DNA from 2 places in the Levilactobacillus yiduensis genome. Region 2 is predicted to be linked to the other one. Evidence: predicted binding sites of a transcription regulator. Region 2 holds the regulator's gene; the other holds the start of a gene.

The links. Region 2 encodes HrcA, which represses chaperone genes, less so after heat shock. Its sites were predicted from a motif close to TTAGCACTCNNNNNNNNNGAGTGCTAA; they were not measured.
Region 1: the regulator HrcA is predicted to act here: its motif matches at 3,222-3,248, upstream of groES (co-chaperone GroES).

Annotation. Positions count from the first base shown of each region.
Region 1 covers NZ_JAMXAZ010000003.1:122,591-128,594, forward strand. The annotation lists gene kimA (potassium transporter KimA) at 1-556, opposite strand, end outside; gene groL (chaperonin GroEL) at 1,216-2,841, opposite strand; gene groES (co-chaperone GroES) at 2,902-3,186, opposite strand; gene NGM66_RS02970 (redox-sensing transcriptional repressor Rex) at 4,088-4,726, opposite strand; gene NGM66_RS02975 (ABC-F family ATP-binding cassette domain-containing protein) at 5,042-6,004, shown strand, end outside.
Region 2 covers NZ_JAMXAZ010000009.1:55,512-61,515, forward strand. The annotation lists gene dnaK (molecular chaperone DnaK) at 1-1,456, opposite strand, end outside; gene grpE (nucleotide exchange factor GrpE) at 1,495-2,085, opposite strand; gene hrcA (heat-inducible transcriptional repressor HrcA) at 2,106-3,143, opposite strand; gene ribF (riboflavin biosynthesis protein RibF) at 4,332-5,288, opposite strand; gene truB (tRNA pseudouridine(55) synthase TruB) at 5,311-6,004, opposite strand, start outside.

The DNA of each region.
Region 1 (6,004 bases), on a different contig from region 2:
CCACCATCAAGATAATCATGACAATGAAGAGGTAGACGGGCACCGTCAGAAAGGCTGCAGATTCGCGCATCCCCCGTAAATTTAGCAACATAATGCCAATGACGATCAAAACCGACACCAATACAGAGTACGGATACAGCGCCGGAATCGCCGAGGTAATCGCCTCGGTCCCGGAAGTCGTTGAAACCGCCACGGTCAGCATATAATCAACCAGCAAGGAGCCACCCGCTACTAACCCGGCCGACTGGCCCCAGTTGGTGCTGGCAACCACGTACGCGCCACCCCCAGAAGGATAGGCGTGAATGATTTGCTGGTATGAAAGCGTGATCGCAAATAACAGAACTAAGACCAAAGCCGCTGCCCACATTTGATACATCAAGGCGGCTGCTGATAAGGTAATCAGGACTGTCGTAATTTGCTCAGTACCATAAGCCACGGAGGATAACGCATCAGACGATAGTAAGGCTAATGCTTTAAACTTGGTTAGCGCCTGACCGCCCTCGTCCATGGTCTTGAGGGGTTTCCCAATTAAAACCCGCTTTAAATAACGCCACATGACTATTTACTCCTTATCTCCAGAAATAATGAAAACGGGACTAGGCCCGTTAAATAATAGCTTGTTTCTGTCAAAGCTCAACGTGCAGCAAGTCTACTACAACTAGCTCCACATTACCACAATTCCAGCAGTTAGCAACCGTAGAATTGCTTAGCGAACTTATCCATTATCCGGCAAAGTCTGACAGAAATAAAGACTTTCTTTTTGCTAAATTTTGTTGCTACCCTCTTGCGTGGGTTCTAAGCCAGTCTTTGGCAGTTACATAGCCGATACTGGCCGCCTCGCCGTCGAAGTCTGGTTCTCCCTGTTTCAGCGACAATGCCTGATTCTAACGCTAAGTCACCACACTTTCAAGCTAAAGTGGAACTTTTACTGTCAATTAAAGAGGCTGAATAACGAAAATCGGCTAGAAGCGAGGTTGAAGACCGACTTTTGGCTTCGACCGGTCCTTCCCACAGCGTCACGGTCCAAATTTGGCGAACGGTAAGGCGACCAGCACCAATCACATGACATTCAAAGACTAATTTTGTCCCTGTAAACCCTAGTGTCACCATAAATCCGACTGCATTCCAACTTGCAATCTTTAGCCGATAATCAAAAAAAGAAGCCTGAACCCGAAAGTCCAGACTTCTCGTCAATCATTTTTAATTGGATGCAGCTTACATCATGCCGCCCATACCTGGGTTAGCAGCTGGGGCTGCAGGTGCTGGGTTGTCTTCTGGCTTTTCAGCGACAACGGCTTCCGTCGTCAACAGTAAAGCAGAAACAGAAGCAGCGTTTTGCAGAGCAGAACGGGTAACCTTGGTTGGGTCGGTGATACCAGCCTTAACCATGTCTTCGTACTTGTCGTCTGCAGCGTTGTAACCAACACCTGGCTTTTCGCTCTTCAAGTGTTCAACCACAACAGAGCCTTCAACACCGGCGTTTTGTGCGATTTGACGAACTGGTTCTTCCAAAGCACGGAGCACGATGTTAACACCAGTTTGTTCATCGCCTTCAGCGTCAACCTTGGCAACGTCACCAATGACGTTGATCAAGGCAGTCCCACCACCAGCAACGAAGCCTTCTTCAACGGCCGCACGGGTCGCGTTCAAGGCATCTTCAATCCGGTATTTACGTTCCTTCAGTTCAGTTTCCGTAGCGGCACCGACACGAACGACGGCAACCCCACCGGCTAACTTAGCCAAACGTTCCTTCAGCTTGTCACGATCAAAGTCAGAAGTCGTTTCGTCGATCTGACCCTTGATTTCAGCAACCCGAGCAGCGATTTGGTCCTTAGCACCAGCACCTTCAACGATGGTGGTGTCATCCTTCGTCACGTTGACCTTTTGGGCTTGACCTAATTGATCAATGGTCGTGTCCTTCAAGTTCAGGCCTAAGTCATCGGTAATCACAGTCCCACCAGTTAAGGTAGCAATGTCAGCCAATTGGGCCTTACGACGGTCACCAAAGCCAGGCGCCTTAACAGCAACCACGTTGAAGGTCCCACGCATCTTGTTCAAGACCAAGGTAGGTAAGGCTTCACCGGTGATGTCATCAGCGATGATCAACAGGGAACGGCTTTGTTCAACAACGGATTGCAGCAATGGCAAGATGTCTTGGATGTTACCGATCTTCTTGTCAGTGATCAAGATGTATGGGTTGTCGAGGTTAGCTTCCATCTTATCGTTGTCGGTAACCATGTATTGAGACATGTACCCACGATCGAATTGCATCCCTTCAACAACGTCCAAGCTGGTATCAACCCCACGGGATTCTTCAATCGTGATGACCCCGTCGTTACCAACCTTTTCCATGGCGTCAGCAATTAACTTACCAGTTTCCTTGCTAGCGGATGAAATGGAAGCGATTTGGGCGATATCGTCCTTCGTCTTGACGTCAATCGACATCTTGTGTAAGGCATCAACAGCGGCGTCAGTCGCCTTTTCGATCCCGCGACGGATACCAACAGGGTTGGCACCGGCAGTAACGTTCTTCATACCTTCGTTAACGATGGCTTGGGTCAGAACCGTTGCGGTCGTGGTCCCATCACCAGCGATGTCGTTGGTCTTGGAAGCAACTTCGGAAACCAACTTGGCACCCATGTTTTCGAAATGGTCATCGAGCTCGATGGCCTTGGCAATCGTAACCCCATCATTCGTGATGGTTGGGTTGCCATAGCTTTGTTCCAAAACAACGTTACGACCCTTAGGCCCTAAGGTCGTCTTGACCGTATCAGCTAACTTGTCAACACCAGCCAGCATCTTGCTGCGTGCATCTTCAGAGAACTTTAATTCTTTAGCCATTTTCTACATTCACCTCATACTAAATTTTTTAAATAGTCTCTCGTATCAGTGGGAAAGCAATTAGTCAACGACAGCGACTAAATCCTTTTCGTGTAAAACAAGGTAAGTCTTGCCGTCATACTTAACTTCTGTACCGGCGTACTTGTCGAACAATACCTTGTCGCCAACCTTAACAGCTGGGGCTACCTTATCGCCATTGTCTAACACACGGCCATCACTCACAGCAACAACATTGGCCGTTGAAGGCTTTTCCTGCGCATTACTTGCTAAAACAATGCCGCCAACCGTAGTTTCTTCTTCTTGTGGTTGATCCAAAATGACGCGGTCTCCTAATGGTTTTAACACTTGAATCCCTCCAATAAACTTACTTTTTAGCACTGTTAGCACTTGACTAACATAAGTGCTAATAACAATATCTAATATATGGTTTTTCGCGCTAAAAATCAAGGAATTTGGCAAACAATTTGCCGAGTGCTAACGGCCCAGTTCGCCTAGCCCTTGTGGCTCTAAGCGAAATCCTTCATTGTATGATTTTTCTAATAACGTTGGCGAAACCAGAATGCCTCCGTCAGCCAGCAATTCCGCCTGCTCTGGGGAACACCTCCAGCCTGAGAAACGGTCTTCCGGTTCGCTTGAAAGCCTGGCAAAGTTCACCAGTCTCTCAAGTCGTCCCACCCAGTAACCTGGTAAGAAACACCAGCTAACTGGGTCGACACAGCTGGCTCCATTGCTGGCTGACTCCGGCGGGTTAGGGCTTGTCAACGACTCCGATATCAATTAGAGACGACTATGGGCTTTCGTTACTAAGGGTTAACACCATTAGTAGTTAATCATCCGTGTCGCCGAGAGTCCACCAAATATGGGTTCAGCCGTGGGAGTTACCTAAACGGCATGACTTTTCATGCCGCTTAGGTAACTGGCGTCTTTGAGACGCGGTCTTTCGGCTCAAAGGCGAGGTGTCGAGACCGACCTTTGGCTCGACCCGTCCGCCCACCGCGTTCCGACCCATATTTGGTGGACGGTAGGCGGCCAGCCCGGACCGTGTGTCTGCAAATAACTAGTTTTATCTTGTTATTTTTCAGTTCTTCCGTAATCCCCCAATTAATTCAGGCCGTTGTCTATAATTGCACAATCACAAGGCTATTTTGTGAAGGGCTTTTTGCCGATAGATTGGCAATTTTTCCGGCGATGGCTTCACAAAGCGTAAACAAAAAGTCGTAATCCCCCAAAAGATTACGACCCCGTTCTATTCTTTGCTGTTGTAGTGTTCCAAGAAGTAGATCAACGTTTGTAATTCGTTGGTCAAGTCCACGTTTTGGACCCGGACATCCTTAGGAACGGTGACCCGTAATGGTGTGAAGTTCAAAATTCCCTTCACCCCGCCGGCAACGGCATCGTCCGTGACGGATTGGGCCACGTCAGATGGGACCGTTAAGATGGCCACTTGAATCTGTTGTTCTTCCAACTGTGTCCGCAACTCCGTCATTGGATAAATCGGCACGCCGCTTTGAATCGTGTTGGCAATGTCTGCGTTCACGTCAAAGGCCGCACTGATACGGACGTTGCCGTCTTGGTGGAAGTTGAAGTTCAACAGGGCATGGCCCAAATTCCCAACCCCGATCAAGGCCACGTTGGTCAGCCGATCTTGGTTCAGAATTTTCTTAAAGAACTTAATTAAACTTTCAACGTCGTAGCCGTACCCCCGCTTACCCAGGGCACCGAAGTATGAAAAGTCTCGGCGAATGGTGGCAGAGTCAACTTTAACTGCCTCAGATAATTCAGTCGAGGAAACACGCGTCTTATCCGCGTCCAACAGGATGTTTAAGTAGCGGTAGTAAATGGGGAGCCGCTTCGCTGTGGCGCGGGGAATCTTTTGTTCTGTCAAAAACGAGACCTCCTAATCAATCTTGCTGATCACTGCCAAACCGGCAATAACCATTTCTCTAGATGATAACCTGATTGTGAAATTTACTTTCTTACAAATTATAGCATAACCGCCTGCCTTGTGAAAGAAATTGCAAGTATTTTTCACAATTATTTAGGAATTTCGGTCTAATTGCAGAATATGCTAAAATAGACATACTGAGGTTTCGGCCAAACTGCCGCACAAACCCAAGACTTTCAGAACGGACAGTGACTTACCATTGCCCGCTGAAATATACCTTAAAAATAACTTTAACCCCATCAAGGAGGTCATACCGTGATTCTTTTACAAGTCCAACAGGTTACCCGGCGTTTCGGGGCGACCGTCTTATTTGAAAATGTCACCATGGACGTCCCCGAGCATGGCCGCGTGGCACTGGTTGGCCGCAACGGTGCTGGGAAATCCACTTTACTTAAAATGATTGCTGGCGAAACCACCCCGGACGTCGGCCAGATTACCACAAAACGGGGATTGACCATGGGCTACCAAGCCCAAAATGCCGGACTCGCCTCATCGAAGACCGTCTGGAACGAAATGCTTGACGTCTTTGCCGAGGTTCGCGCCACAGAAAAACGGATCCATGAGTTGGAACAGCAGATGAGCGACCCGGCCGTCATTGCCGATGCCGAACAGTTCCAACAGGTCAGCGCGACTTACGACCAGCTCCAACAAGACTTTAGCGACCACAACGGCTACGGCTACCAAGCCGAAATTCGGGGTGTGCTCCACGGATTTGAATTTGGCGAAGAATACTACGACAAGCCCATCAACGAGCTTTCCGGTGGGCAACGGACCCAACTGGCCTTAGCCAAGCTGTTGCTGGAAAAGCCCGACCTCTTGATTTTGGACGAACCGACCAACCACTTGGACGTCGAAACACTCACCTGGTTGGAAGGCTATCTGCAAGGTTACTCCGGCGCCATTTTAGTCGTTTCCCATGACCGGTACTTCCTGGATCACGTGGTCAACGACGTCTATGACATGGCACACGGCGGGCTGGACCATTATCCTGGCAACTATTCACACTACATCGATGCCAAGGCTGAGCGGCTCAAGCGGGAATGGAAGGAATACGACAAGCAGCAGACCGAGATCAGTAAGCTCGAAGACTTCGTGAATAAAAATATCGTGCGGGCCTCGACCACCAAACGGGCCCAGGCTCGGCGGAAACAATTGGAAAAGATGGACCGCATGGCCAAGCCTGAAGGCGATGAAAAGGTCGCCCGTTTCACCTTCAAA
Region 2 (6,004 bases):
CGACTTCTTCATCGGACAGACCGTCGGAACTCTTGATGGTGATCTTTTGTTCCTTGTTCGTGCCCATATCCTTAGCGGAAACATTCACGATACCGTTCTTATCGATATCAAAGGTCACTTGGATTTGTGGAACACCACGAGGTGCAGCTGGGATGTCAGCGAGTTGGAAGTTACCCAACGTCTTGTTGTCAGCAGCCATTGGCCGTTCACCTTGTAAGACGTGGATATCAACGGCTGGTTGGTTATCCGCAGCGGTTGAGAAGACTTGGGACTTGCTGGTAGGAATCGTGGTGTTGCGGTCGATCAACTTCGTGAAGACCCCACCCATGGTTTCAATACCCAAGGATAATGGCGTGACATCCAATAAGACAACGTCCTTGACGTCACCAGTGATGACCCCACCTTGGACAGCGGCACCTAAAGCAACGGCTTCATCAGGGTTGATGGAGTGGTTAGGTTCCTTACCCGTCCACTTCTTAACGGCTTCTTGAATAGCTGGAATCCGCGTAGACCCACCGTTTAAGATGACAACGTCAACGTCGCCGGCTTGTAAGTCGGCATCCTTCAAGGCGTTTTCAACTGGGATCCGCGTCTTTTCAACCAAGTCAGCCGTTAATTCGTTGAACTTGGCCCGTGTCAAGCTCTTTTCCAAGTGCAATGGGCCATTGTCGCCAGCGGAAATAAATGGCAAGCTGATTTGTGCTTCGGTAACCCCAGAGAGGTCCTTCTTCGCTTTTTCAGCAGCGTCCTTTAACCGTTGAACGGCCATTTTATCCTTGGATAAGTCAACACCGTTTTCGTCCTTGAAACCGGCAATCAACCAGTCCATGATCTTTTGGTCAAAGTCATCCCCACCTAAATGGGTATCCCCGTTCGTTGACAGCACGTCGAAGACACCGTCACCTAAGTCCAGGATGGACACATCAAAGGTCCCACCACCAAGGTCATAGACCATGACTTTTTCATCTTTGTCTTGCTTGTCCAAGCCGTAAGCTAAGGCTGCGGCCGTTGGTTCGTTGATGATCCGTTCAACGTTCAAACCAGCGATCTTACCAGCATCCTTAGTTGCTTGCCGTTGGGCATCGTTGAAGTAAGCTGGCACCGTGATAACGGCCTTATCAACCGTGTCACCAATGTAGTCTTCAGCGAAGGACTTCAAGTGTTGTAAAATCATTGCGGAAACTTGTTCTGGCGTGTAGTCCTTGCCTTCAATGGTTTCCTTGAAGCCTGCTTCACCCATGTGACTCTTGATAGATGAAATCGTGTTCGGGTTAGTGATTGCTTGACGCTTAGCAACTTCACCGACTTGGGTTTCACCATCTTTAAAAGCGACAACGGATGGCGTCGTCCGGGCGCCTTCCTTGTTCGCAATGATCTTTGGCGTACTGCCTTCAAGAACGGCAACGGCAGAGTTAGTCGTCCCTAAGTCAATTCCGATAATCTTGTTACTTGCCATCAAAAATTCCCTCTTTTTTTAATTTTTTATTTATAAATTTATTGAGCAACGACAACCATAGCGGGCCGGAGTACCCGGTCCTTTAGTTGGTAGCCCTTTTGGAGCACATTGACCACCGTTTCAGCCGTTTGCCCATCAGAGACTGGGACCGACTGAACCGCTTGGTGCAAGGTCGGGTCAAACTTCTGGCCCAGTGCGGCGATCTCCGTCACGTGATTACGCTTCAAGGCGTCTTCCATGTGATCGTAGGTCATCTGCACACCCTTTTTGATCTGCTTGCTCGTCTCATCAGTCGCTTCGACTGCTAAGGCCCGCTCCAAGTTATCGATCACGGGGAGCACGTCCTTAGCGAGTTGCTGACCATCGTACTTGATGAGCGCGGCCTGTTCCTTTTGGTAACGGGTCTGCATGTTTTGCACTTCCGCTTCGGCGCGCAGGTACTTGTCCTCGAAGCCATCCGCCTTCTTTTGCACAGCGGCTAAAGCCTCCGCGGTGACCGTTGGCGTCGACTTATCAGTGGGCTTCTTGTCCGCTGGTGCGGCTTGCTCAGTCTTGTCTGGGTCTTGCTTAGTAGTGGCGGCCTTTGCCGCAGTTTCATCATCAGTGGATGGTTGTTGCTTGTCAGCCACGATAAAAAACCTCCCTTTCTTTACTCGTCGTAGAACCGATAGTAATCTAACAGTTTCTTCGCGAGCTCTTCACGAAACGCACCGACAATCCCTAACATCCGTGAATACGGCATGCGGGTCGGTCCTAAAATAGCGATCATACCCTTACCATGTTGGTTCACGTCGTAGGTGGCGGTGATCAGGCTGAAGTTTCTCAAGGCATCGTTGGTCATTTCATTGCCAATTTGCACGGAAATGTTATCCCGCGGTTGCCCCAAGACGTTGGCGATATCATCGGTCTTATCGATCAATGAATACAACGACTTCAGTGAATCAACATCGCTATCCTGCGAGAAGTTCAACAGATTCAGTCGACCGCCAACGTAGAACCGCTCTTGCGCGGCCCGCGTCAACACGTCGCCGAAAATATCCAGAAAGCCTTCTGGACTCTGCAGGTAATTGGCAATTTTCATTGGAATATCCGCCTGCAGCTTTTGAACCACTTCTGGAAGCGTCAACCCGACCAACTGATCATTGATCAGCCGAACAACGGCCTCTAACTGGTCGCCGGTCACGGACTCACTCACGTCAAATGTCTGGTTTTCCACGTCACCACTGTCGGTGACCAGGATCGCCATCACTTGCCGCTTACCGAGGGGAACCAACCGGAAACCACTAAGCCGACTGTCCTTTAATTCCGGCTTCAACGTAAACGCGGTATAGCTCGTCAGGTTGGATAAGATCGTGGCCGATTGCGAAATAATTTCGTCAATCTTGTGGAAATCGCCACCTAACGAGGACTGAATCACGTCGATATCGTTGGGCCGCAACGGATCGGGTTTTACCAAATGGTCAACGTAATACCGGTACCCTTCAACCGAAGGAATCCGGCCGGAAGACGAGTGAGTCTTTTTAATCAGGCCCTGTTCCTCCAACGCCGCCATTTCATTACGAATTGTCGCTGAGCTTACGTGGATGGGTAACTGCTTGGCTAATGCCTTAGACCCCACCGGCACACCAGTGTTGGTAAAGTCGCGGACAACGGCTCGCAGAATCATCATTTGTCTTTCTGAAAGCATCACAATCACCCCTTTTTTAGCACTCAAACAACACAAGTGCTAAGTCACATATATAATGTAGCAAAACCGGGTTTTGAAGTCAAGAAATCTGGTAGAATTTTTAGCAATCGTTGGGTTTAAGTGCTAATTTTTTAGAATTCCCTCAGAATACAGCGGTTTCAGGATGGATTGTGGTGACTGGCCCGCCTTACCGTTCGCCAAATATGGGCTGGAACGCTGTGGGCGGACGGGACGAGCCAAAGGGCGGTCTCGGCACCTCGCTTTGAGCCGAAATGCACGTCTCAAAGACGCCAGTTCCCTAACCAGCCAAAAGCGCTGCCAAGGGAACTCCCACGGCTGAGCCCATATTTGGCGAACTCCCGGCTACGGTAGTGCCTATCGCCCACACTTGCCTAATTAACTAGTGTCTCTAAATCTATCATCTAAGTTAACCTATACCACTACTCTTACTAAACTTCTTGTCGGGATGGCGTTCAACCACCAAAATCTAGGCCTAAAAATCTTGGGATAACTTTCAACGGCCAACCAAAAAGGACTTAACTCCCGCAACGCGTTCGCTAAGCCCTTTAAATTATTTAACTGAAGATTGCAAGTGCAAAAATACCTGATAATACTCAGCTGACAAGGACTGTGAACATGAAATTAGTCCACGCCCGCCACCTGCGGCTGTCAGAGATTCCGGTAGCTATGGGGAACGCCGGCGGCCTAAGGAGCGGTCCGCCGACTCGGTTTGAAGCTTGACGAACCCCGTCAATCTCCAAACACGTCCCACGCTGTAAGCTGAGAAAAAACGCTCAGCTAACACCGTTGTCACAGCAACCTGCACCTCTGACCTCCTCCGGTTACGTCGGTGATTAACCACAAAATTAGCAGAGAAATCGCTGAACATCCACATTAGCGGACAACTTGTCACGTAACCGTGAGTGAGCTAAATTTGGACTCAGCCGTGGGAGTTTACAAGTGAACTTCTTGGAAACTGGCGTCTTCGAGACGCGGTCTTCGGCTCGAAGCGAGGTTGAAGACCGCCTTTTGGCTTCGACCGGTCCTTCCCACAGCGTCACGGTCCAAATTTGGCGAACGGTAAGGCGGCCAGCACAGAGCAAGGTGCGTTCAAAGGCTAATTTTATCCCTGTAAACCCTGGTGTCACCATAAATTTAGCTACTTTTAAACTTGCAACCTTTAGTTATTTAAGATTCACGCGTCGCAACTTGATGGAAATAGGCCCGCGTGTCTGCTTCGTCTTGCTTTAATTGCGCAACCAGACCGTCCGCGTCCGCGAATTTCACCTCGCCGCGCAACCGGTGGTGCCATTCGACCTCTACTGGTTCGCCGTACAGGTTGCCCTGGAAGTCCAGGAGGTTCATTTCGACCGTGACTGGACGGTTATCCCCAAAGGTCACGTTACGGCCCACAGAGACCATCCCAGGGTACCAGATGGCCCCAACCTTCAACCGGGCCGTGTAAATGCCAATCCCAGGGATCCACTCATCCTGTGGCGCCATGACGTTAGCCGTGGGGTAGCCGATCGTTCGGCCCCGGGCCTCGCCGTGGACTACCAATCCCGTCGAGCGGTACGTGTAACCCAGTAATTGGTTCACCAAGTCGACATCACCCGCACGCATCGCCGCCCGAATCCGCGTAGAACTAACCTTTTCGTTGCCACTGGCCTCTTCGGGGACCGTGACCACCTCAAACCGTCCCTGCGCATATTCAGGCAACCGCGCCATATTGGCCACGTCCTTCTTGCCGTAAGTGTGGTCAAAGCCAGCCACTGCCGCCACCGTGTGAAAAGCCACCAAATAGTGGTCGACAAATTCTTGCGGTGTCTGGGCCGCAAATTCGCCGGTGTAATTGACCAAAAAGACCCGGTCGACCCCCAATCGGTCCAGCTGCTGGAGCTTGCGGTTGATCGGACTCAAATACTTCTGGTCATCCGCCTGTAGCGGCCGGTAAACCAGCGCAGGGTGGTGATCATAGGTCAAGACGGCCAGCTTAACACCTTTGGCTTGGGCAAGCGCTTTGGCCCGGTTGATGACCGCTTGATGCCCGCGATGAACGCCATCGAAAAAGCCCATGGCCAAGACCACTGGCTCATCGGGAATTTGCCGTGCATCTAACGGGTGGTGTATGTGAATAACTTCCATTGGAAATTCCTCTTCTCAAAACTTAGTTCACCGCAAACATTTTCAGCGGCTTGTATTGTTGTTTTTCTTCGGACCATTGGTACAGGCACTTGGTCGCGCCCTGATACGTCAAGGCGACTTCCGGTGCCGTGGCACCATCCAGCTCATCGGCTGTGAGAAAGACGCCATTTTTGACCAGTCCCCAGACGCGGTCGCTCAATGCCACATGGGGATAAGCCGTCAACGCATAGTCGATGGGCCGTAAAATGGCCGACAGATTTTCGTTTGCCATGGCTTCGGCCACCTGGTCTAACGTCACCGTTTGGTCCAGCGTGAAACCGCCACTCTGTTGCCGGGTGAGCGATGCCATCACGGCCGGTACGCCCAACAAGAGACCCAGGTCAACGGCTAACGTCCGCACGTAGGTCCCTTTGGAACAGCCCACTTCAAAGGCCACGGTCTGCGTGCCCTGTTCGGCGTCAAACGTCCCCGCATCGGTCAAGGTGAAATGATCAACGGTCACCGTACGCGTTGGCCGTTCAACGGTTTCGCCCGCCCGCGCGTACTCGTACAACTTGCGACCATGAACCTTGACCGCCGAATACATGGGCGGCGTTTGCTGGATGGTCCCGGTCAGTTGGGCCGTCCCCGCCGTCAATTCAGCCAGTGTAAAGGGACGGGTCAGTGCCTGTCGTTCTACGACGTCGCCGTCCAGATCCTCGGTCGTCGTAGCCAAG